4 regions of the Paenibacillus sp. FSL H7-0350 genome follow, and region 1 is predicted to be linked to each of the others. Evidence: predicted binding sites of a transcription regulator. Region 1 holds the regulator's gene; each other region holds the start of a gene.

Region 1 (7,603 bases):
CAAGGCTATGACTGACCTCTGCGGGTAGCTTGTCCTCTACGACAATGAGCAGATCAATATCGCTTGAATCCGGTTGAAAACAGCCCATGGCCAGGGAACCGTGCAGATAAATCCCCGACAGATTATCCCCCAGCTCTTCCTTAAACAAATCCACCGCCTGATCCAAATATGCTAAAACTTCCAATTTCATCATCCTCCTTGAGAGACATATATGCAGGTTGGCGATAGCATTCGAGGAATACAATCAGTATATCAATTCAAGTATATTAATCGATGTATCTCAAACCATATATCTCCATTAAGCCACAGTTCCCCGTCTGCCACCAGTCCCAGAACAGTTCCAGATTATTTTCGACATGATGGATACAAAAAAACGGAAGAACAGATAATCTGTTCCCCCGCATGTTATTCTGCTGAGCGCTTAGCTTAACGGTTGGGCAAACTGTACCCCTCACCGATGGCGCTGCCATCCTTGAAGCGGTAGAAGTTGTAATAGAATCGCCCGTCTTTTTTGTAAAATAGCTGCCAGGCATATTCCCCGTTATATACACCGGGCAGCAGCCGTTCGATCTTCACGTCCGGTAACTGATCGGCTATGATTCCGCGCATTTTCTCTTCGGAAGTGCCTTTGCTCAGCTCTTCAGCATACAGGTCGTTGTCGCCTCCGGCAGGCTTGCCCTCCAAGGTGAAACGGACCCACACCATCAGATCGATCCCGGCTTCATTTTTGCCGGTTAGCACCCAGTAGATCTCATTCTCATTCCAGACGGATTTCTGAGCCTTGGTTACCTCCGTTAGTCCGGCACGCGTCCGGGCCAGCTCCTTGGCCTCATTCCGCTCGTTCCACTGGTCCTTCATAATGTAGGCATAGAACTGGCTTAATCCGAACAGAAGGAGCAGCACCACGGTAAGCCCCAGCCAGATCCATTTTCTCCTCTTCTTCTTCACAACGCTGCTTCCTTTCCCGTTCTCCTGAATTACCGTTTAAGCAGGCTCTCGAACGTCTCCTGTGCTTTGCGGCGGATAGCTTCTTCATCCAGTGTCAGGCATTGTCCATGCTTCACAACCTGCTGGCCGTTCACCCATACATGCTCCACATCCTTGGCACTTGCCGAATAGACGGCATGGGAGAGCAGATCGGTATGCGGCAGCAAATGCGGCTGGTCAATATCAAGCGCGATGAAGTCGGCCTTCATTCCTGCTGCAAGCCGGCCTACCCCGCTTAGGAAAATAGACTGCGCCCCGTATTCCGTGGCCATCAGTAGCGCTTCAGGAGCCGGTACCGCTGTAGGATCACCGCTTACGCCCTTGTGGATCAGAGCCGCCAGCCTCATCTCTTCGAACATATCCAGATTGTTGTTGCTTGCCGCGCCGTCTGTACCCAGGGAGACCTTAACCCCGGCTCGCAGCAGCTCAGGAACACGTGCAACCCCGCTGGCCAGCTTCAGGTTACTGCCGGGGTTATGCGACACGCCAACGTTATAGCTGGCCAGAATCCCGATCTCTTCATCGTTCAGATGAACCCCGTGGGCAATGAGCGAAGGACGGGTGAACATCCCCAGCTTCTCCAGATGTGCGACCGGACGAAGGCCGTAGTCAGCAACGTTCTGCTCCACTTCATGGCGCGTCTCGGACATATGGGTATGCATCGGCAGGTCCAGATCATGGGCAGCCTGCACAAACTTCATGAAAAACTCTGGAGGACAGGTGTACGGAGCGTGCGGTGAGAGCATAGTTGTAATTCTGCCGTCAGCCTTGCAGTGCCAGTTACGGGCAAAAGCAACCGCCTCAGCGAGCTTTGCTTGCTGTACCTCTTCCGGGCACAGCCCAATTACGCCGCGCATCAGCACCGCACGAATACCGGACTGCTCCGTTACTTCCGCTACCCGGTCCATATGATCATACATATCGAGGAAGGTGGTTGTGCCGCCCTTCAGCATTTCCAGTACGGACAACGAGGTTCCCCAATATACATCATCACCAGTGAATTTCTCTTCCATCGGCCACATCTTCTCCTGCAGCCAAGTCTGAAGCACCATATCGTCGCCGTATCCGCGCAGCAGTGACATGGCCGTATGCCCATGGGTATTGACCAGACCCGGCATGAACAGCAGACGGCTGCCGTCTACGACCTGAGCGCCATCCTCCACTACCGGCTCAGCTTCACCTATGTAAGTAATCAGATCATTCTCCAGGGTCATATACCCGCTTAGAACCGGCTTGTCGCTGCCCGGAACCAGGAAGTGCCCGTTCTTGATTATCGTGATCTTACTGCTCATCTTCTGCCTCATCCTTTCCATCATGCAAATAATAGGCCAGGCTCTGCAGATCTGTGGTGAAATCTGCGGCATGAATCCGGATATTGGCAGGCGTCCTGAGAATAACCGGTGCGAAGTTCAGAATCGCCTCAATGCCGGAGTCCACAAGAATATCAGCTACATTCTGGGCTTCGCTGTCAGGTACGGTAATAATCCCGATGCGGATGCCCTGCGAGCGGATTGTGCTGCTTAACTCCTCCATCGGCTGCACAACCAGCGAGTTGATCTGCTGGCCCACCTTCGGCGGGTAGGCATCGAAGATCGCAGTAATCTTCATCGTATCCTTCAAGTAAGCGTTGTAGTTAGACAAGGCATGACCGAGATTACCGGCTCCAACCAGTGCAACATTAATTTGCTGGTCAAGCTTCAGGATATGGCGAATCTTCTCAATTAGATAGGATACATCGTAGCCGATACCCTTCCTGCCAAAATCACCGAAGTAAGCCAAATCCTTACGGATCTGGGCGGGATTCAGATCAAGCTTCTGGCCCAGCTCCTGAGAAGAGACTGTGGAGATTTCACGTTTTTGGAGATCGTTCAGGAAACGCAGGTACACTGGGAGCCTGCGCACGACGGCCTCCGATATTTTATCCGATTTCATGTATTCTCCTCCTTAATAGTTGTGTTATACCCGTTCAATTATAGCAACCGTGCCCCCCGCCTGCCGGATCGGCAGGACAGGGCGGGAACGGATCTTCAGGTTAATCATGACTTATTAATAATAGCAATAGCAGATGAATTAGGAAACCCCGCCGTCTTCCAGCCATTCGGCAATTCTCGGGACCATCTGCTCGGTGAGCATATGCTCCATCTTGGGACCGGGGAGTGAATACAGGAAGTACTTTCCGTAATGCGATTCAATTACTCTAGTATCGTACACAATTACGATGCCCCGGTCCTGCGCCGTGCGGACCAGCCGCCCGAAGCCCTGCTTGAAGCGGATGACTGCCTGCGGCACGGACAGCTTCATGAACGGGTTCTTCTTCTGTGCCTGAAGCAGCTCCGACTTCGCTTCTGCCAGCGGGTGATTCGGCGGCTGGAACGGCAGTCTGACAATCGCCAGGCAGGTCAATGCTTCTCCCGGAATATCTACCCCTTCCCAGAAACTGCTGGTACCGAGCAGGACCGAAGCCGGGCTGTCCTGGAAGCGGCGGATCAGCTTGCTCCGGCTGCCGCCCTCCACACCTTGTCCGAGCACCGCGATATCCTGGGAGGCAAGCGCCTCCTTCAGCGGGTCATAGACCTGGCGCAGCATCTTGTAGGAGGTGAACAGCACCAGCATTCGCCCTCGTGTAGTTACAGCAGTCTCGGCGAGGGAATGAACAAGCGTGTCCACAAAACGGGCATCCCCTATACTTCCCTTGACGCTCGGGAAGTCGCGGGGAATGACCAGCAGAGCCTGCTCCCGGTATTTAAACGGCGACGGAAGCAGCGCTGTCATCAGACGCCCCTGCTCCGCAGCTTCACCAAGGCCCAGGTTATCGATCATGAACTGGAAGGACTTATCCACGGATAAGGTGGCCGAGGTCAGGACAATACTCTTCTTCTTGTCGAAGAACAGCTCCCTGAGCTGGGTACTGACATCTACAGGAACGGCATACATTTGCAGCGACTTGCCTTTATAATTACCGCTTCCCTCCAGCCAATACACGATATTCTCATCGTTCAGGCTCATGAAGAAGCGGATCTGCTCTCTAATGGATGCCAGATCCTTAAATAACCCGCCGATATCGGTCACAAGACTGTCCGAGGAGGATTGGCTGTCCGTGTCACGCATCTCACTGAGCATCTTGTCACCCTTGCGGATGATATCGCTCAGACTGAGGTTCAGCGTATTCTCAAGGGCCGCCAACTCCTCCCAATCCTTCGGCTTCTTGCCCGGCTGCAGGCGGGCCACCAGTTGGCCTGCTTCACCGGCTCCGGCATCGCTGCGCTCGGGCAGCAGGCTGAAGAGCCGGTCGCTGAGCGCATCCCAAGATTCCTTCACCGTCAGCAGATCGGGATAGATCCGGTCGATCACGCCGCTCCATTCGGAAGCCTGCTCACTGCCCGAAGACTGCAGACTCTGGCGGAGGGCAGGCAGCTGCCCGCTCCGGCTATCCTTATAGAGGCGGGTGAGGGTATGGGCGAATGTGAAATATTTCATCTGCATGCCAAGATGCTTGCCGGCAATATCTTCCAGATGATGGGCTTCATCAATCACAAGATGATCGTAAGCCGGAAGTAGCTGATGCCCGGCTTTGACATCTGCGAACAGCTTGGAGTGATTGGTGACCACCACATCAGAGATCCCGGCTTCATGCTTGGCCCGGTGGTAATAGCATTTGCGAAACCAGGGACAAGCCCGTCCCAGGCAGGAGTCGGTATCACTGGCTACAGTCTCCCAGAAATCGCCGCCCCGTCCGCTTAAGTTAAGCTCCTCATCATCGCCGGTCGTCGTCTGGGTCAGCCAGACAAGCATTTGCGCAGCGGTGAGCGCTTCTTCTCTTGGACTCGTAAAGTCCTTTTTATTCATTCTATGTTCGAACTTGCGCAGACACAAATAGTGCCCTCTTCCCTTAAAGATGGAGGCCTTGAACGGGAACGGCACAACGCTGGTTAAGAGTGGGATATCCCGCTCACGCAACTGGTCCTGAAGGTTAATGGTATGAGTGCTGACCATCACCTTTTGATCACTTTTCACACTATGGTAGATGGCCGGAAGCAGGTAACCCAGCGACTTGCCGGTGCCGGTTCCCGCTTCAATCAGCAGATGCTTGTCCTGCTCAAGCGCTGTAATGACCTCATGGATCATCAGCTCCTGGGCCTCACGGCTCTCATACTGTGGAAGAACAGCCTTCAGCCGCTTCGTTACCTCATCCATATACTCTTCAAAGGTAATATTCTCCAGCGGATTGACGTTTCCTTCCTCCCGGGGCGTTGCCAACTCTGCCCAATCCCCCACAGCCAGCGCAAGCTGGCGGTAGAAGCTCAGCTCTCCTTCCGGCTGAAAGGTCTCCATCTCCCGCTCCCGCAGCAGACCGTCGAAATACCAGGCCAAATCACTGTCTTCGTCTGCGAACAGCTCATTCAGCCGCTGAATAGTCAACAGCGGCAGACTGTGCAGCTCTTCCAGACATTTAAGCAGCACAATAGCCGTGGCAAGCGCATCACTGTCAGCCTGATGGGGACGGTCATGCGTAATGCCGAAGTGGCTGCTTACCGCGCCTAGCTGATAGGTGCTCAGCGAGGGAAAGCATATTTTGAGAAAATCGATGGTATCCAGAATCCGCCCCTGAAACGGCAGGTAGCCGCAGCGGTCCAGCGCATTCTGCAAAAAATGAAAATCAAACGCTACATTGTGTCCGACGAGGACGACATCATCCAGCAGCGGCACCAGCTCCATCATCATCTCATCAAGCTCTGGCGCATCCTGTACATCACTGTCTGTAATTCCGGTCAGGCCCGTAATAAAAGGAGGAATGGGTGCTCCGGGCTTGACGTAGGAACCATACACCCGGGAGATCGTCCCGTCTTCTTCTATAATGGCAAGGCCAACCTGGATGATTTCTCCCACAGATTGGGTTCCCGTAGTTTCAAAATCAAGCACGGCAAATTTCATTATAAGTTCTATTCCCTTTCACTTGAGACTCTTTATCAGCATAACAGAAGTTACGAAAAAAGGCGATGCACACCCCAGAAAGTGGTGGGGCGCATCGCCTAAAGGAACCGGGAAAAAGTTATAAAAGCGAAACCAGCTGATGGCCAAACTCCAGCTTCCCGCCCCGTCTGCGGCATACCTCCAGATTCACATTCGGCTCCGGCAGATCCGGGTCATGCAGCAGCGACAGGCTAAACAGCTCACTGGCTTCATTAAAGCGTTCCTGGGAAGCACGGATACAGCCCAGCGCATTATAGATCATCGCCTTCAGCTTCACCTCACGGATCAGGCCCAGCATGTGATCCAGATGTCCCCAGGCAATCTCGCCTTCACCTTCCTGCAGATAAGCCATGGCCAGATACAGGCGGGCAGCGAGGCTATCCGGATATTGTGCCGTAACCTCCCTGAACTGTTCAATGCACTTGCGGTACATCAGCAGCTTGTAATAGCCCTGGCCCCTGACAAAAGCATCCATCCCAAGCTCGGGCGCTTCCTCTTCCGGCAACTCCTCTGGCGGACCCTGGAAATCGGCCTGTTCCCGGAACTCGCTCAGCTTCTCAGCGAAGAGCAGCCACTCATCCATTACATTATCACTGATTCGGTGGAGCATATTATACTTGGATAAAAGATCGCTTCGGCGGGCACCCTCCGCAGTAGGATAGTCGGTTTTGATCTCCTGGAGCATCTTGTTCATCTCAGCAAATAAATGTTGAAACACCGGACATCCCACCCTTACTGATAATGAAGTCAGCTTAAGCTTGCCTTCCTTCATTTTTAGCAAGTACAGGTGTCTTCATCCCTGCCATTGATTACATGGCTCAAAGCGCGGACTTCAGGCAATTGTAGCGTGAATCTCATGATCCGCCAGCTTCACCGGCTTGTTGCCTTCATCAACGAACACCACCGTCGGCTTATGCGCTGCCAGCTCTTCTGAGGACACCACAGCGTAGGAAATAATAATCACGGTATCGCCGGGCTGTACCAGACGAGCTGCTGCCCCGTTCAGACAAATGACGCCGCTGCCGCGCGGACCTGGAATGACATAAGTCTCCAGACGGGAACCATTATTATTATCCACGATCTGCACCTTCTCGTTCTCCAGCAGGTCTGCGGCTTCCATCAGATCCTCATCAATGGTAATGCTGCCCACATAATTGAGATTGGCTTCGGTGACCGTTGCCCGGTGGATCTTGGATTTCATCATATGTCTAAACAAGAGCGTGCGCCTCCTTAGGAATAAATACATTATTATCAATCAGACGGGTTCTGCCGAACTTCACAGCCAGAGCCATTATAACCTCTCCGCCCGCTTCCGTCAGCCTGCTGGCGCCTTCCAGCTTTTCCAGATCAGGGAAGGTTAGAATCTCCGCATAATCAATGACCGCAAACGGCGATTCAGAAATGACCGAGACCAGCAGACCGCGTGCTTCATCTACCGTACGGATGCCGCCCTCTTCCATAGCCTGGCGCACTTCGCGCAGGGAACGCGATAATACCAGCGCCTGTCTGCGCTCCTCGCTGCTCAGATAGACATTACGGGAGCTGAGCGCCAGCCCGTCTTCCTCGCGCACAATAGGACAGGCGATGATGTCCACGTTCATGTTAAGATCAGACACCATCCGGCGGAGAACAGCTACCTGCTGGG
Region 2 (7,603 bases), 240 kb from region 1:
ACGTTCGTAGGAATATTTGTCATGCATATAGTGAATGATGTTCAGCGTGTTGACATAAGTCTTAGCGAGCCATTCCATCATTGGTTTGAAGCGTTTCATTACTTCGTTGTAATCCAGATATTCAGAAGTGATCGCAGGATATTCAGGACCTACCTGAGCACCGGATTTCTCATCTTTACCACCATTGATTGCATACAGCAGAGCCTTAGCCAGGTTGGCACGGGCACCGAAGAACTGCATTTGCTTACCGATACGCATTGGGGATACGCAGCAGGCAATTGCATAATCTTCACCCCAGTATGGACGCATTACATCATCGTTCTCATATTGGATGGCGCTGGTTTCAATAGATACCTTGGCACAATATTTTTTGAAGCCTTCAGGAAGCTTCTCGGACCACAGTACAGTCAGGTTTGGTTCTGGTGCTGGTCCCAGATTGTACAGGGTATGCAGGAAGCGGAAGCTGTTCTTGGTTACGCGAGTTGTACCGTCTTCGGCCATACCACCGATGGATTCTGTCACCCAAGTAGGGTCACCGGAGAACAGGTCGTTATAGTCAGGCGTACGCAGGAATTTCACAATACGCAGCTTCATTACGAAATGGTCAACGATTTCTTGTGCTTGCTCTTCAGTCAGAGTACCTTCTTCAACGTCGCGTTGAACATAGATGTCAAGGAAGGAAGATACGCGTCCCAAGGACATTGCCGCACCATTCTGTTCTTTAACAGCTGCCAGATAACCGAAGTATACCCATTGTGTAGCTTCTTTGAAGTTGACAGCCGGTTTGGAGATGTCCATACCATGAGCTGCAGCCATTTGTTTCAGTTCGCCCAGAGCACGCATTTGCTCGGACAGCTCTTCACGCAGACGGATAACATCTTCTGTCATGGAGTCTACTTCGAGTTCAGCCAGTTGCTGCTTCTTGTCTTTAATCAGGAAATCAATACCATACAGAGCAATACGGCGATAGTCGCCGATGATACGTCCGCGGCCATAAGCATCAGGAAGACCTGTGATTACGCCGGATTTACGCACAGCTCTCATATCTGGTGTATATGCATCAAATACGCCTTGGTTATGCGTTTTGCGGATGTTCGTGAACATGTCAACGATATTCTGCGGAAGCTCGAAGCCGTAAGCCTTAGTAGCATCGATCATCATCTTGATACCGCCGAACGGTTGGATGGAACGTCTGAAAGGCGCATCAGTCTGAACGCCGACAATCTGTTCCTTGTCCTTGTCAATGTAACCAGGAGCATGGGAAGTGATAGTGGAGACAGTATCGAGGGAAACGTCCCATACGCCGCCTCTTTCTCTTTCTTCCTTACTCAGCTGGGAGATAATCTTCCACAGTTCAGTAGTATTGCTGGTAGGACCTACGAGGAAATCTTCATTTCCTTCATAAGGCTTGATGTTCTTGGCAATAAAGTTATTAACGTCAACTTTCTTGGACCATGTGCCTTTTGTGAAATTTCTCCAGCCAGACTTAACCTCTTGTACTTCTTTTTCAATCACCGACATGCTAAATCCCTCCATTTATATTTAGTATATTTGTAGAGATCGCGGGCTTGAAGGTTAATCCCGTGTCTCGTGATCCCATGAGCTATGGTTGTTATAAAATTCACAATCGCATCTTCATAACCGGGACCGTTGTTTATATAAACATTTTAGTTTATTTTCTGAAAAAGGACTGTGACAAATATCACTCTTTCGGTGATATTTGTCACTTCCATCCAGTCCCATATTAACCTTTAACCTTATTCTTTGTCAGGCAACCGTTAATTAATTATCGAATTTGCCGTAGAATGCGTTGCGGTAAACATCAGCAAGCTCGGATACCAGCGGCATTTTAGGGTTGGCAGTTGTACATTGGTCTTCAAATGCACGGTCAGCCAGATAGTCTACACGGGATTCGAAGTCCTTAGGATCGAAACCAAGAGCCGAGAAGGATTCTTCGATGCCAAGTTTTTTGTTCATGTCGCGGATCGCATTGATCAGGCTGGTTACGCCTTCTTCGGTAGTGCGTGCTGGCAATCCCAGAATACGGGCAATTTCAGCATACCGTTCGTCAGCTACAAAGTGCGAATATTTAGGGAACGAAGCGAACTTCGTAGGCTTCTTGGCATTGTAACGGATAACATGCGGCATCAGGATTGCATTGGTGCGGCCATGCGCGGTGTGGTACTGTCCGCCCCATTTGTGCGCCAAGCTGTGGTTAATCCCCAGGAATGCATTGGCAAAGGCCATACCGGCAAGTGTCGATGCGTTGTGCATTTTCTCACGGGCCAGTTTGTCGCCTTGCAGTGCGGATTTCTCCAGCCACTGGAATACCAGCTGAATAGCTTTGATTGCCAGACCATCGGAATAGTCACTGGCCATTACAGATACATAAGCTTCGATTGCATGTGTCAATACGTCCATACCTGTATCGGCAACTGCTGTTCTTGGCAAGCTGTATACAAACTCAGGATCGATAATAGCTACGTCTGGAGTCAGCTCATAGTCAGCCAGCGGATACTTAGTATTATTACCCGTTGTCTTATCTGTGATAACTGCGAACGAGGTTACTTCGGAACCTGTACCGGAAGTTGTAGGAATCGCAACGAATTTCGCTTTGTTGCCGAGCTTAGGGAATTTGTATACCCGTTTGCGGATATCCATGAACTTCTGCTTCAGGCCGTTGAAGTCTGCATCCGGATGTTCATAGAACAGCCACATTCCTTTGGCAGCATCCATAGGGGAACCGCCGCCGAGTGCGATGATGCAGTCCGGCTGGAATCTGTTCATCATTGCCGCACCTTTTTCTACAGTAGTTGTCGATGGATCTGGTTCAACTTCAGAGAACACTTCGATGGCTACAGGAGTCTGACGTTGACGCAGATAATGCTCAACTCTTTCAACATATCCGAGCTTCACCATCATAGGGTCAGTGATAATAGCTACGCGTGTAATATCAGGCATTTTGGCCAGGTACTGAGTGGACCCCTTCTCGAAGTAAATCTTGTCAGGTACTTTAAACCATTGCATATTCACGGTACGACGGTTCACCCTTTTCACGTTGATCAGATTGATGGCAGTCACGTTCTGCGATACCGAGTTGCGTCCGTAAGATCCGCAGCCCAGTGTCAATGAAGGGATATTAGTGTTATAAATATCACCGATTGCGCCGTGTGTGGATGGCGAGTTGACGAGAATACGTCCGGTCTGCAGACGGTTGGAGAACTTCATGATAACTTCTTCGTTGTTGGAATGGATAGCCGAGCTGTGGCCCATGCCGCCAAATTCAACGATTTGAGCTGCGCGTTCGATACCCTGGTCAGCATTCTTCACTTTGTAGCAAGCCAGAACCGGGCTCAACTTCTCAGCGGACAATGGATATTTAGTACCTACACCTTCAAGCTCAGCTACCAGGATCTTCGTTCCGGCAGGAACCTGAATGCCGCACATTTCAGCGATCTTCACAGCGGATTGGCCAACGATAGCCGGGTTAACCGCACATTTCTCTACGTTCATTGCGCCGCTGGTCAGCTTGGCTGCTTCTTCTTTGTTCACAAAGTAACAGCCGTTTGCAATCATTTTCTTCTTCACTTGATCGAAGATAGCTTCTTCAATGATGACAGCCTGCTCGGAAGCACAGATCATACCATTATCGAAAGTCTTCGACAGGATAAGGTCAGTTACAGCCTGATCAATGTCAGCACTCTTCTCAATGAAGGCAGGCACGTTACCAGGACCTACGCCAAGTGCCGGTTTGCCGCAGCTGTAAGCTGCTTTGACCATTGCCGATCCGCCGGTTGCCAGAATCAGTGCAACGTCCGGATTGTTCATCAATGCGTTTGTTTTGTCCATTGTAGGAAGCTCAATCCATTGGATGAAGTTCTCTGGTGCGCCGGCTGCTACGCCTGCATCATGCAGAATTTTGGCTGCTGCCGCACTACACTCTTGCGCTGACGGGTGGAAACCGAATATAATAGGGTTACGTGTCTTCGCGGAAATCAAAGCTTTAAACATTGTGGTGGATGTTGGGTTGGTAACCGGTGTGATACCCATAATGATTCCGACTGGTTCAGCAATTTTCTGGAAGCTGTCATAAGCGTTATCCTCAATAACGCCTACAGTCTTGTCGTACTTAATTCCGTGCCAGATATATTCAGTGGAGAAGATGTTCTTCGTAATTTTGTCTTCGTATACTCCGCGTCCTGTTTCTTCAACTGCCAGTTTTGCCAGGTACATATGCTTGTCGAGTCCGGCCAGCGCCATTGCATGAACGATTGTGTTTGTCTGCTCTTGATCCAGGCCCATGAACGCTTCGTGGGCTTTCTTTGCTTTATCCACCAAAACCTGAATATACTCTTCAGCGGTGGTTTGTTTCACTTGGGCGGCGACTTCGTTTTTAACTGCCATCTCCCTCGTCCTCCTGTCAATTTTTAGGTTGTTTCTTTCTATACATTTATCTTAGCACATCCTTTTCACCTTGTATAGTGAAATCTTTCACAAAGTTTAAAGTTTTTTTTGAGTTGTTTTCAAAGCGCTTTCATTCGATCATTTACCGGTATTTTTTCCATATTATATGCATTATTTAATTAATATTTGTCTATTCTGCGAACGCAATACGGTAGTCTGCAGCGTTGATGGCCCATCTTGCCTTGCAATGCCAGTTGGGCATCGGTAATTCTGCTCATGAATGCCAAGCCGTCACTTCAGTTCATCCGCTGCTCTTCTATAGAATAACTCTGACGGTGTGAATATAAATATAAATATAAATCTCAACTTTACAAGTGGAAACGGCTTTGCCGTCCTTTTAAAGGACGGTTCCGTTTCAGCGAGAAATAGAAGGATAAGTTATCGTGTGAAACATATAAATTCTTATATTTTAAAAAAAGGAGACAGCATCTCTGCTGTCTCCTTTTATCCACCTCTTCCCCCACTAGGAGGACATCTAAATCTACTCCACCTTAATCGTATCGAAGAATTTCTGCTGGACCGTTGCGGCCGCCGCATCAAGCTGGACCTTCGAGTCTGTGCCTTCCTTGGCGAACAGCTCCTGGATCACGTTGGACATCGTGGCATAATAGTCCTGAGTGTTGTACTGGGCTTCAGGCTTGCCATCCAGCAGCGCCATGATTTCAGGACTGTACTGATATACAATATCGTACTTGTCATAGACGGCCTTGGTCTTCTTGCCGAAGTCGGAATCCGCAGCATAGTAATCCAGAAGCGGCGGGATATAATATTTGCCGTCCGTTTTACGCTGGCTGATAATGGCGTCGAGCGCTTCCAGTCCTTTATCTGAGAAATAGTCGAAGGTAATATAACGGAAGGCCATCTCCTGTTCATCCTTGCTGGCATTCGGGTTGATGACCAGATAGTCGCCGCCGAGTACGCCGGTATGCTTGCCGCCCTTCTCTGCCGCTGGCATCGGATAGGTCAGCACATCCTCAGGCTTGAACCCGCCCTGGTTGAGCGCCTGTTCGATGACACCGTCAGACCCGGCCATAACCATCGCTGTGCGGCCCTGCTGGAAGGCGCCTACAGCATCCCCCCAGCCAAGTGCCCAATCCTGGGGAACCGCTTTGGCTTCCCATCTCAGCTTCTTGTAGAAATCCAGCGCTTTGATTCCGGCTTCGGAATTGAAGGTTGCCACTACCTTGCCGCCTTCAATCTTCTGAATCTCCCCGCCTGCTTCAAACAGGAAGTTGGTCCAGTTCCAGCCGGCTTCATTGCCTTTGCCCATCGGGGCAATCCCGGAGATACCTTTCTTGGGGTCGGCCACTCCTTTGGCTGTGTTCAGCATGTCGTCCCAGGTCCAATCCATTGGAGGTACGGCTACACCTTTGTCATCGAGCATTTTCTTATTGATCATCGTTGTAGTGACGTAACCCTTCTGCGTTACCCCATACACCTTGCCGCCGATAATGAACTGATTCTGCAGCACTGGATTGATCTGATCCTTGAACTCATAGTTGTTCCACAGATCGGTGATGTCGGCTACCCAGCCCTTCTCAATCAGGAATTTGGCTTCGGTAGCATATGTGTTGAAGAAGGTAGGCGCTTCGTTCGCAGCCATCTTCACTCCGATCTCGCTTACATTATACTGCCAGTCATCCTTGACGATCTCCACGTTCGGATAGACTTCCTGGAACCGCTTGATTTTATCATCCTCCTGCGCTCTCACCTCGGTCAGGTCAGGCGTAGGATAGTGGATTTTGATCGTTACCTTCTTCTGGTTGATATCATCTGCCGGTGACTGTGACGGGGTTGCCGACTCTTCTGCCGCCTGGGTCGCCGCTGGTGCAGGTGTCGCTTCTCCCCCGTCAGCCGCCGGCTTGTTGCCGTTGTTATTGCCCCCGCAAGCGGACAATAAGGTCCCCGTTACCAGGAGACAGGCGAATACGCTGGAAACTTTACGCATTGTAACTCCCCTTTTCCATTCATAATGAGCTTACCCTTTCATCTTAAAAGAGAGACCGCTTACAAACGAGGTGTGATTATATTGCTTTCATGTGCAGGTATACGATCCGTATCTTCTGTAAGGATTCTTCTGCTCACCCTTTGACCGCTGACAATGAAACCCCGCGCATAATGAACTTCTGGAAGACCAGGAACACCAGGATCGGCGGCAGAGAGACAATGAACAGAATCGCAAATTTGATGTTCGTATTCAGCGCTTTTACATTGATAACGTACTTATAGATGGCGGTAGCGAGCGTATACTTCTCTTCACTGTGCATGACCAGTGACGGCCAGAACCAGTCATTCCAGGCTGTGGAGAAGATGAAGATCGCCAGTGTTGCAAAAATCGGAATCGACAGCGGCACCGCGATGGTGAAGAAGCTTCTCGGCTCCGAGGCCCCGTCCATCCGCGCCGCTTCCAGTATCTCGGGATGAATCCCGTCGAAGAAATTCTTAAGCAGCAGGAAGAAGAACGTGTTCGCGCCTGCCGGCAGCCAGAATGCCGCATATTGATTGAGCAGGCCCAGCTCCTTCAGATTGACAAAGTTCGGAATCATATAGCTCGTGGCTGGAATGAACAGTGTCATCAGGAAGAAGAAATAGAAGGCCTTGCGGTAAGGCACATGCATCCGGGAGATACTAAAGGACGCGAGTCCCAGCACAATTAAGGTAGCGGCCATATTTCCTGCAAAAATATACAGGGTGTTCCGAAGAAACATGGCCAGATCGATATAATCCAGCGCATCCTTCAAATTGCCGAAATGCCATTCCTGCGGGAAAAAATGCGGCGGAAAGGAATTGACCTCGATATTCGACTTCAGCCCGTTGAACATCGTCATGAGGATGGGGTACAGCATGCTGAAGATCATCAGGACGATGAACAAAACCATAATTCCATATACCACCCGGTTGCTGGTTTTCTTAAGATCATGCTCCGAGAGAATCCCTCTGTCTGCGCTCTTCATCCTAGTTGTCCTCCTTGTTAAGCTTGAACTGAAGAATGCCCAAACCGCCCAGAACAACAAACATCAGCATCCCCAGCGCAGTCGCCGTACCATAATCCAGTCTGGTAAAAGCATACTTCACAATAAGCAGAGCATACGTCAGCGTTGCATTGTTCGGCCCCCCGTCCAGCAAGGCCATCTGTGAC
Region 3 (7,603 bases), 2.1 Mb from region 1:
GCGCACTTCAGAACTGGGCCATACAGCCGAAAGGAAGCGAAGCAGAGATGTCGATTTATAGTTTTGCCGGAGTGAAGCCTTCGGGTACAGAAGTGCCGTTTAAGGACTATGAGGGCAAGGTGCTGCTGATCGCCAATACGGCCAGCAAGTGCGGACTGACCCCGCAGTACGGAGATTTGCAGAAGCTGCACGAGCAGTACGGGGACCAGGGGCTGGTGGTGCTGGGCTTTCCGTGCAACCAGTTCGGGGGCCAGGAGCCGGGCACAAGCGAGGAAGCGGAGTCCTTTTGCCAGATTAACTATGGAGTCACGTTCCCGGTGTTCGCCAAGGTCGATGTGAATGGTCCGGAGGCGAGCCTGCTGTTTCAATATTTGAAGGGCCAGCAGCCGGGTGACGGCGAGAGCAGTGATATCCAGTGGAACTTCACGAAGTTCCTGGTAGACCGCAGCGGCAATGTAACGGCCCGTATCGAGCCGAAGGAATCACCGGAGAGCATGAAGGGGCTTATCGAATCCCTGCTGTAATGAGTCTGAAATTATCCGCTCTGAAGGCCGGAGCAAGGCTATACCTGTTCTCCCGGATAGTGGTGCAGATGCGCCCGGTCCGGGAGTTTTCTATAATATAAGTTTCACTCTTTATGAAAATTATCCTTGAATCTTTTCAGAGACCCTGTATCCTTTGAAGAGACATGTTTCGCGTGACACCATGAATGGCATACAGGAAGCAAGGATGCAGGATAATAACGGCAGGAGGGTTACATACAGGCATGAGGTTAATTACAGAGGTAGCATCGTCAGCGGGGATCAAGGAAGAGCATCTGGAACTGTACGGCAAATATAAAAGCAAGCTGGCGCCCTCGCTCTGGGCAGAGCTGGAGAACAAACCGGACGGCAAACTGGTTCTGGTTACCGCAATGAATCCTACACCGGCAGGTGAAGGCAAGACGTTGACGACGATCGGGCTTGCCCAGGCGATGAATGCAGCGGGTGTACGCACGGTAGCAGCGCTGCGTGAACCCTCACTTGGTCCCTGCCTGGGGATGAAGGGCGGAGCGACCGGGGGCGGCAAAGCGCAGATCGTTCCGGCAGATGAGATTAACCTGCATTTCACAGGGGATATCCATGCGGTGACGTCAGCGCATAACCTGCTCTCGGCGATGATCGACAATCATATGTTCCAGGGCAACAGCCTGGGGCTTGATCCGCAGCGTATCGTCTGGAAAAGAGTTATGGATATGAATGACCGCAGCCTGCGGAATATCGTGACCGGCATTGGCGACGGCAACGGAACTGTGCGGGAGAGCGGTTTTCAGATTACAACAGCCTCCGAGATTATGGCCGTGCTGTGCCTGTGCAGCGACCTTGCGGATCTGAAGCAGCGGCTCAGCCGTATTCTGGTCGGGTATGACCATGCGGGTCAGCCGGTAACGGCACAGGCGATTGGAGCCGTGGAGGCGATGACTGCGCTGTTGAAGGAGGCGGTGAAGCCGAATCTGGTGCAGACGCTGGAGGGAACCCCGGTTATTGTGCATGGCGGCCCGTTCGCCAATATTGCCCACGGCTGCAGCAGTGTGATCGGAACCCGCTACGCGCTGAAGCTGGGTGATGTGGTGGTGACCGAGGCTGGCTTCGGCGCGGACTTGGGCGCGGAGAAATTCATGGACATCAAATGCCGCCAGGCCGGGCTTGCTCCTGCGGCTGCTGTCCTGGTGGTTACGGTGAAGTCGCTGAAATACAACGGCGGTGTCCGCAAGGAAGAACTGTATGAGGGCAATCTGCCGGCACTGCTCTCCGGATTGTCCAATATGGAGCGTCATATTGAGAATCTGCGCAAGTTCGGCGTACCTGTGCTGGTGGCGCTGAATCATTTTGAAGGGGATGCCCCTGCTGAAGTGAATGAGGTGCTGGAGGCCTGCGGGCGGCTGGGTGCACCTGCTGCGGTATCCAAGGTATGGGCGGAGGGAAGCGCAGGCGGACAGGAGCTGGCGAAGGAGCTGATGAAGCTGCTGGACCGGGAGGAGCCTGTGCAGTACGCACCGCTGTATGAAGACCATCTGGATATTCCGTCCAAAATCAACCGCATTGTCACGGAGATCTACCGTGGAGCGGGAGTAGCCTTTTCTCCAGCTGCCAAGCGCAGTCTGGCGGTTATTGACCGGCTGGGCCTGCACCATCTTCAGGTCTGCATGGCCAAAACCCCGTATTCCTTCTCGGATCAGCCCCGCCTGCTCGGAGCCCCGGAAGGCTTCACCATGGGCATCCGGGACATCACCCTGTCCCTCGGGGCGGGATTCGCTGTTGTGATCACCGGCAACATGGTCACGATGCCGGGCCTCCCCGCCAAGCCGGCGGCAGAAAGCATACTGGTCGATGAGGATGGCGTAATTTCGGGTCTGGAATAAGACACTTCCGATCGTGACTACCAGCAGCATAAGACCATAGGGCTGTATAGCGAGTAGCGATTAGCAAATAACAATGAGTATAGCTTGGCCTTACTTTATCGCAGGTATGCTGCGGGAGTGAGGCTTTTTTGTATGCGAAAAAGCGAATACATTTTGCAGCCGCGAGGGTAAGTGACCGCAATGTAATCGAAAAACCGATTACAATGGGCTGGCGCGAGGTGCTCAAGCTCGATGGAAGTGATTTAGTCCGATTACAGGGCTGCGGTTCTGCCTAACTCTTTATCCTCCTGCTGTTTCCTGCTCCTGGCAGACATAATGCCCCTCCTCCGGGGGAAACTAAACCAAGGTTGAAGAGCGCATCGGCGGCACTAGTGGAGTGGATGATGCGGTGAAACTCCAAAGTTATTAAAATTTGAAATTGTGAACATTGTGAGAAAAATCACAAAACTACTTGCAATGTGATAAATATCACAATATAATCAGTGTATAAAGTGAAAACAATCACAAACGTAAACACAAGCCCTACTAAATAAGCTTTTCAACTTGGAGGAGGAAGAAATCATGAAAGTAGCAGTCATTGGATGTACCCACGCCGGAACGGCCGCCATTGTAAATACCGCACAGTTATACCCGGATGCACAGATCACGGTGTACGAGCGCAACGATAATATCTCATTCCTGTCTTGCGGCATTGCCTTATACGTTGGCGGTGTGGTCAAGGACCCGCAGGGACTATTCTATTCCTCCCCGGAACAGCTGGCTGCGCTGGGTGTGCAGACGAAGATGCGCCATGAGGTGATTAACGTGGATACCGCCCGCAAAACCCTGAAAGCCCGCAACCTTGTGACCGGCGAGGAAATGGAAGATACTTATGACAAATTAATTATGACAACCGGCTCATGGCCAATTGTGCCTAAGCTCGAAGGAATAGAGATGGAGGGTATCCTGCTCTCGAAGAACTACAATCATTCCAACACCATTATCGAAGAAGCGCAGAAGGTGAACAGAATTACTGTGGTCGGTGCCGGATATATCGGGGTCGAGCTGGTGGAGGCTTTTCAGATGAACGGCAAGGAAGTTACGCTGATTGACGGGGAAGACCGCATCCTGAGCAAATATCTCGATAAAGAGTTCACCGCACCGATCCAGCAGTCGCTTGAGGATCACGGCATTAAGTTGGCGCTGGGCGAGAAGGTCGCCTCCTTCGCAGGGGAGAACGGCAGAGTGACCAAGGTGATTACGAGCAAGGGTGAACATGAGACGGATCTGGTGATTCTCTGTATCGGCTTCCGTCCGAATACCGAGCTGCTGAAGGGTCAAGTGGATATGCTGCCGAACGGCGCGATTATGGTTAACGATTATATGCAGACCAGCCTGCCGGATGTCTATGCTGCCGGTGACAGCTGCGCGATTCATTACAATCCGACCGGGAAGCACGCGTACATTCCGCTGGCCACCAATGCAGTGCGTATGGGAACGCTGGTCGCCCGCAATCTGGTCTCGAACACGATCCCCTACATGGGTACGCAAGGAACATCGGGCATCAAGATCTATGAGGACAATATTGCCGGAACCGGACTAACGGAAGAGGCTGCCGCAGCCGAGGGAATGGATACGGAGAGTGTAATGCTGATCGACAACTACCGTCCGGAGTTCATGCCGACCTTCGAGCAGGTTCAGGTAAAAGTGGTCTTTGACCGTGCCACCCGCCGCATTCTGGGCGCGCAGATTATGTCCAAGATGGATCTGACGCAGTCGATCAATACCGTATCGGTCTGCATCCAGAACAAGATGACCGTTGACCAGCTGGCCTTCATCGACTTCTTCTTCCAGCCGCATTACAACAAACCTTGGAACTTCCTGAACACTGCAGGCCTTCAGGCTCTGCCTAAGCCTGCTCCCGTCAAGGAGCCTGTCCACGCTTAATTTATTGATACCTTTGTATTAGAGCCCATTCCGGGCTCTTTTTTTTGAAAAGGGAATTATGATTTTCTTCCGATGTGGATAAGTGGTGCATAAAGCCGGGGATACGCGAGTGGTCATCCGGGCTGAATGTGGTCGAAAAACCGACTACATCTTATCCGTCTATTTCTCGCCGAAACGGTACCGTCCTTGTAAAGGACGGCAAAGCCGTTTCCACTTGTGTTTCTTAAATGTTATGTGCTCAGCTGCGGTCCTCAATCAACACAATTTCTCCATCCTTAATGCCGAATATAGACGTTCCCTTTAGCCGCAGCATATCACCGGCCGATAATCCGCCAGGCATATCCACGGCAAGGATGCCTTCATAATCAATGGCCACCTCAACATTATTGTCAGGTCCTGCGCTGTACCCGGTAATGATCTGGCGGCGGCTGGAGAACATCGTTGATGATTGCTCAGCCAATGCCCGGAATGCCGGGATGCCGCTGGTTTCCGTGGTGGTTACCCCATTTGAAATATTCCGGAAGATGATATCCTGGTGCATCAGGTCAACCATGCCTTGAATGTCAAAAGAATTATATGCCCTGATATACGTTTCAATGATGTCCTGTACTTCTTGGCTAACCATACAAAGACTCCTCTCTCCGGCCTGTTTAACAAGCAGCCGGTATAACTTTTATCTTTTTTATTCGCTGCTGGATGCTCCGGTTCCTTCCGGTGAGATTAATCTGTGAATTCCTTGAGCTGTATTAAATCAGTGCATGAATCCAGCTTTTATGGTAAATTTGACATGTCAGTGAAAACTTTCACTTGGTTTTTCGGATAGTGACTTTTATCACGTAAATGTGATTAGGATCACGTTACAATGGCATAAAGGAACAAATTTTAAGTAATTAGAAGGGGATAGGAATCATGGCTTATAACAAACCGCAGGGAATCGCTGAAGTTACGGTAGAGAACGGAGTCAAGAAGGCACATAATCCGCTTAGCACTGTACTCATTCTCGGTTTTCTGGGAGGGGCGTTTATCGCGCTCGGATTTTTGCTGGATATTCGTGTCATTGCCGGTGCGCCTGCCGAGTGGGGGTCCATTGCTAACTTCATCGGGGCTGCGGTGTTCCCGGTTGGACTCATTCTGGTGCTGCTTGCCGGAGGGGAACTGCTGACGGGAAATATGATGGCGGTGCCGCTGGCGTTCATTGCGAAGAAGATCTCGTTCTGGGAAGTGATGAAGAACCTCGTGCTGATCACGCTCAGCAACCTGGCAGGCGCCTTGTTCGTTGCTTATTTCTTCGGTCACATCGTTGGCCTTACATCAGATGGTGTGTATCTGGAGAAGCTGGTAAGTATGGCGGAGCATAAGATCGATGCTACGTTCCTGCAGGCTTTTATCTCCGGGATCGGCTGTAACTGGCTCGTAGCGCTGGCGGTATGGCTGTCGTACGGGGCAGACAATTTCAGCGGCAAAATCCTCGGTATCTGGTTCCCGACCATGGCGTTTGTGGCCATCGGCTTCCAGCACGTTGTAGCTAACATGTTCCTTATCCCTGCTGCGATCTTCGAAGGACATTTCACCTGGGGCCAGTATGTGGCCAACTTCGTTCCGGTCTGGCTGGGCAATCTGACGGGCGGCGCGATCTTCGTGGCTGCTGCGTACTGGATGGCCTATCTGCGCAAGGAGCCGGGAGCAGTGAACTCGGCTGCAGGCGTCCCTGCTGCGGGTTTGAAGAAACACGCTTAATCAATATCGGACCTGACCCGGTGAATCGCCTGACTGTACCATAGCTTGGCCTAAGCACTTCCTGCTTCTCGGCATCCTGCTTCAAGGGATTCGTAGAGACAGGGAGTGTTTTTATGTCGGGTACAGCAGGATCTTTCTCCGGACACAAGTGGAAACGGCTTTGCCGTCCTTTATAAGGACGGTAACGTTTCAGCGAGAAATAGAAGGATAATTTATAGAGTAAAACTTATAAATACTTATATTTAAACAAAATTCACCGTGCAATCCGATTCGGGGGAACGAAATCGGATCTCACGGTGAATAAAATAGGGAGTGTTTCATATGGATCATTACCCCGGGTTCCGGGGAACGAATCAGTGCCGGCAAGGTATTTTTGTTTACGTGTGAAAGAGCGGGTTATAGAATATTAATATCGCTGGCGGCGGTGAAGAAGGGATTGATTTTCAATAGGATAATTCTCTGGTTTCCCGCGATACAGCATTAACGCGCATGCTTGCCCTGCCCCCTGTGTTGGGATGATACTGGATGGATTAATGACAGCTATGTTACAGGGGATGACAGACAAGATATGAGATTCATGCAGGCCTATCCGAAGGAAATAAAAGTATTCTTGATTGCCAGTCTTATTAATGCTACCGGCAGTGCGCTGATGTGGCCGCTGGTTACCATGTATGTATTCGATGAACTGGGACGTAGTATGAAGGACGCGGGAATTGTTCTGCTGGTGCAGTCCCTTGGGGGGATTGCCGGTCAGCTGCTGGGCGGCTCGTTGTACCATAAGGTAGGGGTCAACCGCCTGATTGTCGGCGCTCTGGCCATGAATGCCCTGACGCTGTTTGCCCTCCCGTGGGCGAGCGGAAGCTGGAGCGTATTCATTATCGTGATGGGGCTGATGGGATTGTTCAACTCCCTCTCCCTCCCGGCGATTCAGGCGTTTATCGGCTTCCGGTTCGCGGAGCAGCGCGCCGAGCTGTTCAATATCATCTATGTTGCTAATAATATAGGGGTAGCTCTGGGAACCGCGCTGAGTGGCTTCCTGGGCAATTATATGCTGAGCTTTGTGCTCAACGGAGTCACCTCGGCTGTATTTGCCGGATTCTTCTTCATCTATCTGCGCAGGGTAGGGGCGGCACCGGCTCAGGGCCAAGCCGCTAAGAAGCATCCGCAGAATGAAGTATCGGGCTGGAGACTTCTCGGCCATATACGGATCTATCTGTTCATGGCGCTGGGTTCGATGTTCCTGCTGATCGGCAATTCGATCTGGAACAGCGGAGTCTCGCCGTTCATTATCTCGGAGGGCTGGTCGAAGCAGCTATACGGCTTCCTCTGGACGCTGAACGGTGTGCTGATCTTCGCGGCGCAGCCGCTGGTCAGCCTGATCAAGCGCGGATTCGCGCAGACGTCAACCGCGCAGATGACGGCAAGCGCCGTCTTTTACCTGGCCGGGTATGCTGTAATTCTGATGGTGCCAAGCTATCCGGGGATGCTGCTGGGCATGGTGCTGGCTACCCTTGGGGAGATGCTGATCTCTCCGGCGAT
Region 4 (7,603 bases), 1.7 Mb from region 1:
GGAATACTTTAACTTCTATTAAAAACGGCCCGGCAGTATTAACCGCCGGAACGGATTATACAGTGAGCGGATCGGTTGTAACGATCCGCAAGGCCTATCTGGCAGCACAGGCTGTGGGAACAACCACGCTGAGCTTCCAGTTCAGTGCAGGCGCACCGCAGAGCCTGGCGGTCATGGTGACAGATACGACAACGCCGGTGGACGGCGGTCTGAAGGTCCAGATGTTCAATAGCAGCACCGCTAATGCTGTCAATGCCCTCAGCCCGCGGATCAAGCTGGTGAATACCGGTACTGCTGCGGTCTCCCTCGCTGATGTGAAGCTCAGATATTATTACACCAGTGATGGCGAGCAAGCCCAGAATTTCTTCTGTGACTGGTCCCAGGTAGGGAGCGCCAATGTGACAGGGACGTTCGTGAAGCTGCCAGCAGCCTTGAGCGGCGCGGACCATTACCTGGAGCTGGGCTTCACAGCAGCAGCAGGCTCGCTTGCTCCGGGAGCCAGTATCGATATTCAGATGCGGGCCTCCAAGGCAGATTGGAGCAATTACTCCCAGACCGGCGATTATTCCTTCAATCCAGCGGGCACAGCTCCTGCGGATTGGGCCAAGCTGCCGGCTTACATCTCCGGCAGTCTGGTATGGGGGATTGAGCCTTTGTAGAATGAACGGCAGCCCATGCACAATTGCATGGGCTGCCAGTTTTTAGTCTAGGGCATTGAACACATATAAACCTCTATCGTTGATCAGTACATCAACAATAGAGGTTTATATTGTTACCACTATACCCATGTTAGTCTCAGACTCCTTATCCTATCCTTTGTTCTCAGCCGGGTAGAAATGGTCCGAGGCGGCAGTATATTTGCCTATCCTGCACATTCAAACTGATCTCAACTGATCCGCTTACCACGATAGGATGGGATTGTGAAGCCAGTGAGCTTTAAGAAGCTCATACCGTTTCGTGTAGGGACTCACTTAAGGCGGGAATGTCAGGATCAAAGATATAGTCTCAGTCACAAGGTGGAGCGCTGCTTAAGATTAGCTGCCGGAGATTCTGTCCTGGCTAACGTTCTTCCTGCAGTGTCTGTTTCCTTGAGCTGATACCTGAATTATACCGTCCGAACGGAGAATAGTAAAAAGCCGAAATTTTTAAATTTGCACTTTCTAATTGGGAAAAGGTATTGTAAGCGCTATTATTCTACGTTTTCCTTAGAATCTGCTGAATTCAAATCCCACTGCCTTTACTGTATAATGAAAAGGATGGTTTCAATGCTGCGTAGACTCCGGCAGCTTTGCCTGGAGGGAAAGGATACGGAAATGAGCTTGTATGGAGTGAAGCTTGAGGAACTCGGCAGCGGGCTGCTGAAATCCTTTTTGGAGGATAATTATATATGTGCGGGTTATCCCGGTACGGGTGATCTGGAGCAGCATAGCAGAGAAGAGATCAGCAGCAAGCTGGCTGCCGCAGGCTATCACGGGCATGAGCTGGAGGTCGCAACTCATACCCTGGATATCTTCGTCAATGCGATGCAGGATGGGGATTATGTGCTGATCGCCGATGAAGAGTGGGTGTATCTCGGGGACCTTGGCGATTACTTCTATGATACCCGGCACAGCGGCACTGAGGATAGTACAGCCCACCGGCGCGGTGTCACCTGGCTGAAGAGTCTGCCTTTTGCTGCGGTTAATCTGGCTGCAGCAGAGCTGCTTGCTTCTGACAGCAGAATAACTGCTTATTCAGGAGTGCTGCCCGCAGCCCGAATCGATCTGTGGCTGGGGAATCAGGCAGGGGATGGCGGGAGTGCCGCCGGGGCCTGCTGCGTTCAGGTGGATGAAGCTACAGTAGCGCAGGCGCTAGCTATCCTGAAGGCGGCTCTATACAGCACGGATGTGGAGCGGCAAGAGCGTGCGGCTGTGGCGATTTTGCAGTATGCGCGGTGAGTACGGATTAGGAATACGTCAGGATGATATAGATAAGGGTCTTTCGGCAGATTAGCCGGAAGACCCTTTTTATTAGATAAATTCAACAAACTCATTAACCGGCTTGCGGTAGCCGCGCGGTCTGATCTTGTGCTGGTTATCCTTGCCGATCGTAATCAGCATCACCGGAACCATATGGTCGCCGAGACCGAGTGTAGCCTTCACTGCCTCCGGATCGAAGCCGATCATCGGGCAGGTATCCCAGCCCTTATCCTTGGCAATCAGCATGAATTGCATCGCCGACAGAGAAGCATTGCGGATCGCTTCATCCCGCTGGAACGCATCATTCCCGGTATAAGCATCGTTGATGGATTGAATGGTTTGCTCGTAAGCATCCTCGCTCATCGCTCCCAGCAGCTTAAGCCCGCTATAGATTTCAGGAGCCTGCAGATAGGCATTCTTGTCACCCAGTACCACAATAACAGCCGATGCGGTGTGGATCTTGTATTGACCATACGCGTCCTTGCGGATGGCTTCCTTCACGCTGTCATCGCTGATCACCTTGTAATGGGCGTGCTGAAGATTATAAGCTGAGGGAGCCAAACGGGCCAGGGAGAACATCTCTTCGAGCTCACTCTGCGGGATGGTAACACCTTCCACGAAATTATTAGCCGATCTGCGGGATTGCACCAATTCGGAAAAAGTACTCATAAATCATTACCTCCATCTAATTATGTATGCTGCTTAGTTAAAATTAATTGCTAATATTAATTAATAAACTTACATTAAGTTACTTGCTTAAGATATCACGACTCTTTGCATACGTCAATGAGCAAATACATAATAATTTGTAAATTTAACCTGATTAAATAACTGAGTTCGATAAAATCGATAAGGAAGTGATAATAATCACAAAAATAGGTTGAAAAGACAAAAAGATTGTGACAATAATAACAAATAGAGTGTTATAATAGTCACATAGTTTCACTTGGATGTCATTATGCAAGAATACGATTTGTAAAAGGAGACTTCGATATGTCAGAAACCGTTACCCAAAATCTTCCTGAACAAGAAATACCAGAAGCTGCCCTTCCCAAAGAGGATGTGCTGAAAGAGCTTTTGAAGCCGGAGGTTCAGCAATCTCTGATGGCACTGGTCGAGCAGTTGCCGCAGATCACACAAATGGTCAGTGTATTGTCCAAATCACTAGATTTTGTGCAGTCGGTTGCCACGGATGAAGTACTTAAGAATGATACAGTCGGTGCGATCAAGGAAATGGCGGGTCCTGTGGTGGGCACTGCCAAGAATCTGGCGGCTACTGTCATTGAAGCGAAAGACCGCGCGGATGCAAGCAGTGAAACCATCAGCCTGTTCGGCATGATGAAGATGATCAAGGACCCGCAGGTGCAGAAGGCTCTCCGGTTCATGAATGCTTATCTACAGGTCAGCGGTGAACGTCAATCGGGCAAATAAGCCCGTAATACTTAATGATGGAGGAATGATCATGTCAAAACATATAGTGATTCTAGGTGCAGGCTACGGCGGCTTGCTAAGTGCCTTAACCGTTCGTAAATATATGAGCAAAGCGGAAGCCAAAATTACGGTAGTCAATCAGTATCCGACTCACCAGATTATTACGGAATTGCACCGGCTTGCAGCGGGCAGTGCGTCTGAACAGGCGGTTGCCATGCCGCTGGCGAAGCTGTTCGCCGGTAAAGATATTGATCTGAAAATCGCCAAGGTCAATTCGTTCTCCGCAGAGAACAAGCAGATTATTCTCTCGGACGGCGTCATGCTGACTTATGATGCTCTCGTTGTCGGTCTGGGCAGCACGACAGCATACTTTGGTATTCCGGGACTTGAAGAGTACAGCATGGTGCTGAAATCAGCAGCAGATGCGCTCCGGATTCGCCGGCATATTGAAGACCGGATTCGTGACTATTCCAAAACCCGCAACGCAGCAGATGCTACGATTCTGATCGGAGGCGGCGGATTGACCGGGGTAGAGCTGGTAGGCGAAATCGCCGACATTCTGCCCAAGCTGACGAAGCAATATGGAGTGAATCCTGCTGAGATCAAGCTTCTGCTCGTTGAAGCGGGTCCGAAGATTCTCCCCGTCCTGCCGGATCATCTGATTGAGCGCGCTACAGCCAGTCTGGAGAAGCGCGGGGTGCAGTTCCTGACCGGTCTTCCGGTTACGAAGGTGGCCGACAATACGATTGATCTGAAGGATGGGCAGCAGATTGTGGCGAACACCTTCGTCTGGACCGGCGGGGTACAGGGCAATCCGCTGGTTGGCGAATCTGGTCTTGAAGTCAACCGCGGCCGGGCCACGGTGAATGAGTTCCTGCAGTCCACTTCGCACCCTAATGTATTTGTAGCCGGAGACAGCGCTGTTGTCTTTGCACCGGATGGCCGTCCTTATCCGCCGACGGCACAGATCGCCTGGCAGATGGGTGAGCTGATCGGCTACAATCTGTTCGCTCATCTTAATGATAAACCGCAGGAAGCCTTCAGCCCGGTCAATTCCGGCACACTCGCCAGCCTAGGACGCAAAGACGGGGTAGCCATTGTCGGCGGTAACTCCACTCCGCTGAAGGGGCTGCCGGCTACACTGATGAAGGAAGCCAGCAATATCCGTTACTTGACTCATATCCATGGCTTGTTCAGTCTGGCCTATTAATCTCTTATCCTAAGATCCCCCTAGGGCTGTCATATGGCAGTCTTAGGGGGTTTTCTGATTTAAAATAAGGAATAATTTTCAATTAAAACGTGTCCGCAGGAAAATCTATTTGCTATAATGATCATGTTTACATAATACAGATATTTTCATAGGAGGATTTCAGGCATGCCATTTCAAAAGAACGATATCATCCTGTTCCAGGGGGATAGCATCACGGATTGTGGACGCAATTACGCCGATGCCTCTTCGCTGGGTGTAGGTTACGCGCTGATGGCGGGCGCCCGGCTTGGCCTTCAGTATGCAGAGAAGAATCTTACGTTCCTGAACCGCGGAGTCAGCGGCAACCGGGCGGTCGACCTGCAGGAGCGCTGGGAGAGGGATTGTCTTGGGCTGAAGCCAACCTGGGTATCTATTTATATTGGAATAAATGATACCTGGCGGTGGTATGATTCCGGGCAGGAGACTACAGCGGCTGAATTCGAGTCGTCCTACCGTGATCTGATTGAACGGACCAAGCAGCATCTGGATGCCAAGCTGGTGCTGGTAGAGCCGTTCGTATTGCCGGTGCCGGTAGACCGCAAGGGCTGGCGTCAGGACTTGGACCCCAAAATTCACGTAGTTCGTGAGCTGGCCCGTGAATACGGCGCTGTACTCGTGCCGTTGGATGGTCTGTTCGCAGCGGCATCCGTCAAGGCTGAACCTGCCTACTGGGCGGCGGATGGCGTGCACCCTTCGCCTGCGGGACATGCCTTAATCGCCGATGCCTGGATGAAGGCCGTAGGTGCAATAAGCTAAAGTGGAGTTCAGCGGGAGATTGAGCCGCGCAATTATTGCCTATTGAGATCACCGTACTCACCGGTTCCAGCGTCTGCGGGGGCCGGTTTTTTGACGTCTGCCTGACAGACGCCTTGCTGCTGAACGGCAGGAAGGAGGCGTTCATTTCACTCTGCGTAGTAAGACTGTTATACTTAGAAGATACATAAGATTTGGAGGTGGAACCCATTAGGCGGTTGCTGCTGATTCTGCCTGCCCTTCTGGTTGTTCTATTACAGAGAGGGCTCCTTTTGAATCCAAGAGATTCAGTGATGAGGAGTTCATCCAGACGATGGCTGCGGCCGTGAATTCAAGCAAGCGTATTGCCGGCGAACTGGATTATGATGCAGATTTCCGCATGAAGCTGGTCTACGATGACGGCTATACAGAAGATTACATTCTGGGTCTGGGCCGGGAGGAAGGGAACAGCGGACTTCTGCTGTCTGCTGAGCGCAGCGGGACGGGGTATACCGTATCCGCCAGTAATGCCGACAAGCTGCACAAGCTGATCTTCAACGGAGGAGGACTGGTCTGTTCCTTCTCCTCTGGCAGGGCGGAGCTGGAGCGGGCAATTCCGGCTGCTTCTTACTGATGAACAGGGCGAGGCCATCGGAACGTTTGCGCTGAGCCGGCATTTCACCGGAGAGCTGCGGTTCGGCGATCTGTTCCAGATTCAGTTCGTGGATTACAACGGGGACGGCAATCCCGACTTTACAATAGGCCAATATGGTTCGGGCCACGGTTCAGTATTCAAGCTGAAGCAATATATTAATTCGCTTGGGAAGCAGGTGGAGACAACCTATCGCTGGGATGGATCTGCTTTTCAGGAGGCTGCCAAGTAGAGACGCTGGAACCATTAGGTGCCGGGCTGCACAGGATGAAGAATCGGGGAGCTTTCGAATACGAGAGGATAGTGGATAGAATGACGAGCGAGACGCTCCAGGATATGCAAGGACTGAAAGCGGCGGGTGCAGTGGTAGGCCACACCATCGCGGAGATGAAGAAAAGTGTAGTTCCCGGAATGACGACTGCGGAGCTGGATGAAGTGGGTGCGAAGATTCTGAACCATTTTGGCGCAAAATCTGCTCCAAAGGTAACCTACAACTTCCCTGGAACGACCTGTATCAGTGTGAATGAAGAGGTGGCGCATGGAATTCCGGGACAACGCGTCATTCAGGCCGGAGATCTGATCAATATTGATGTCTCTGCCGAGCTGAACGGTTATTTTGGCGATGCCGGGGTATCGTTTCAGCTGCCTCCTTATAATGAGAAGCTGGTTCACCTCTGCCGGAGTACGGAAGAGACTATGATGAGCGTGATTAATCATCTCCGGGCGGGTATGAAGGTTAACGAGATCGGCCGGGTTATGGAGTCGGAAGCACGGAAGCGCGGCTATAAAGTAGTGCGTAACCTGTGCAGCCACGGCATCGGCAAAGCGTTGCATGAGAAGCCGTTTGAGATTCTGCCCTTCTATAATCCGCGTGTGACGACCGTGCTCAAAGAAGGCCAGGTCATTACCATCGAGCCGTTTCTGTCCACAGGCACTGATTTTGTAGAGCAGCAGCCGGATGGTTGGACGCTCAGCGTTGCCGACAACAGCCGTGTGGCCCAGTTTGAGCATACCATTGTGGTCACCAAGGGCAAGCCGATTATTCTAACCAGTGCGTGAAGATATATAGGAATATTTAACAGTTGTAATGTATGCATTACGCAAGAAACCCTCATACTAAAGATGATGTTATGATATGGGATGCAAGAATCTTTTTCCAAAATCGGAGGGTTCATTAAAGTGGATAATGTACCGCAAGTCAGTCATGCCTTTATGACATTTATGAAGGAAGCGCCGGAGCAGCAGAAGGCCCTTGGCGAAATTGTGAAGAAACTGGATGCCGCAAGCAGTCTGGATGCCAAAACCGAGGAGATTGCCTATATTTCCGTACTCGCGGCGGTTAGGCTGGAGAGCGGGCTTCCCTTCCATGTCAAGCATGCCAAAGCGCTCGGCGCAACCCGTGACGAGATTATCAGCGCAGTGCTGCTGCCTCTTCCGGCGGTAGGCAATGTGGTGATTCAGGCCCTGCCGGTGGCATTGCAGGCTTATGACAGTGAATAGTGTTCTGTTGTCTGCAAACTCCCCGCGGGATTGACAATTGCTCGAAATGTAACTATTATAGTTGCATCTGGCGGAAGTTTT

What was found. Region 1 encodes Rex, which represses fermentation and respiration genes when NADH is low (regulators of the CRP and FNR family bind a similar motif). Its sites were predicted from a motif close to TTGTGAAATATTTCACAA; they were not measured.
Region 2: the regulator Rex is predicted to act here: its motif matches at 4,480-4,497, upstream of adhE (bifunctional acetaldehyde-CoA/alcohol dehydrogenase).
Region 3: the regulator Rex is predicted to act here: its motif matches at 5,119-5,136, upstream of NYE24_RS17540 (formate/nitrite transporter family protein).
Region 4: the regulator Rex is predicted to act here: its motif matches at 2,856-2,873, upstream of NYE24_RS00335 (DUF1641 domain-containing protein).

The regions. Positions count from the first base shown of each region.
Region 1 is NZ_CP151972.1:1,741,771-1,749,373, forward strand. It holds gene NYE24_RS08135 (aminoglycoside adenylyltransferase domain-containing protein) at 1-184, opposite strand, end outside; gene NYE24_RS08140 (DUF5590 domain-containing protein) at 427-948, opposite strand; gene NYE24_RS08145 (amidohydrolase) at 978-2,279, opposite strand; gene NYE24_RS08150 (redox-sensing transcriptional repressor Rex) at 2,269-2,919, opposite strand; gene dinG (ATP-dependent DNA helicase DinG) at 3,058-5,919, opposite strand; gene NYE24_RS08160 (hypothetical protein) at 6,038-6,676, opposite strand; gene panD (aspartate 1-decarboxylase) at 6,791-7,174, opposite strand; gene panC (pantoate--beta-alanine ligase) at 7,167-7,603, opposite strand, start outside.
Region 2 is NZ_CP151972.1:1,984,402-1,992,004, forward strand. It holds gene pflB (formate C-acetyltransferase) at 1-1,521, opposite strand, end outside; gene adhE (bifunctional acetaldehyde-CoA/alcohol dehydrogenase) at 1,783-4,404, opposite strand; gene NYE24_RS09370 (extracellular solute-binding protein) at 4,946-6,412, opposite strand; gene NYE24_RS09375 (carbohydrate ABC transporter permease) at 6,546-7,418, opposite strand; gene NYE24_RS09380 (sugar ABC transporter permease) at 7,420-7,603, opposite strand, start outside.
Region 3 is NZ_CP151972.1:3,839,007-3,846,609, reverse strand. It holds gene NYE24_RS17560 (glutathione peroxidase) at 48-524, shown strand; gene NYE24_RS17555 (formate--tetrahydrofolate ligase) at 767-2,401, shown strand; gene NYE24_RS17550 (FAD-dependent oxidoreductase) at 2,963-4,327, shown strand; gene NYE24_RS17545 (nuclear transport factor 2 family protein) at 4,566-4,952, opposite strand; gene NYE24_RS17540 (formate/nitrite transporter family protein) at 5,237-6,064, shown strand; gene NYE24_RS17535 (MFS transporter) at 6,633-7,603, shown strand, end outside.
Region 4 is NZ_CP151972.1:62,370-69,972, forward strand. It holds gene NYE24_RS00320 (X2-like carbohydrate binding domain-containing protein) at 1-659, shown strand, start outside; gene NYE24_RS00325 (hypothetical protein) at 1,266-1,937, shown strand; gene NYE24_RS00330 (nitroreductase family protein) at 2,010-2,627, opposite strand; gene NYE24_RS00335 (DUF1641 domain-containing protein) at 2,952-3,389, shown strand; gene NYE24_RS00340 (NAD(P)/FAD-dependent oxidoreductase) at 3,421-4,599, shown strand; gene NYE24_RS00345 (SGNH/GDSL hydrolase family protein) at 4,765-5,394, shown strand; gene NYE24_RS00350 (hypothetical protein) at 5,430-5,582, shown strand; gene NYE24_RS00355 (hypothetical protein) at 5,705-6,004, shown strand; gene NYE24_RS00360 (hypothetical protein) at 6,093-6,254, shown strand; gene map (type I methionyl aminopeptidase) at 6,335-7,081, shown strand; gene NYE24_RS00370 (carboxymuconolactone decarboxylase family protein) at 7,163-7,522, shown strand.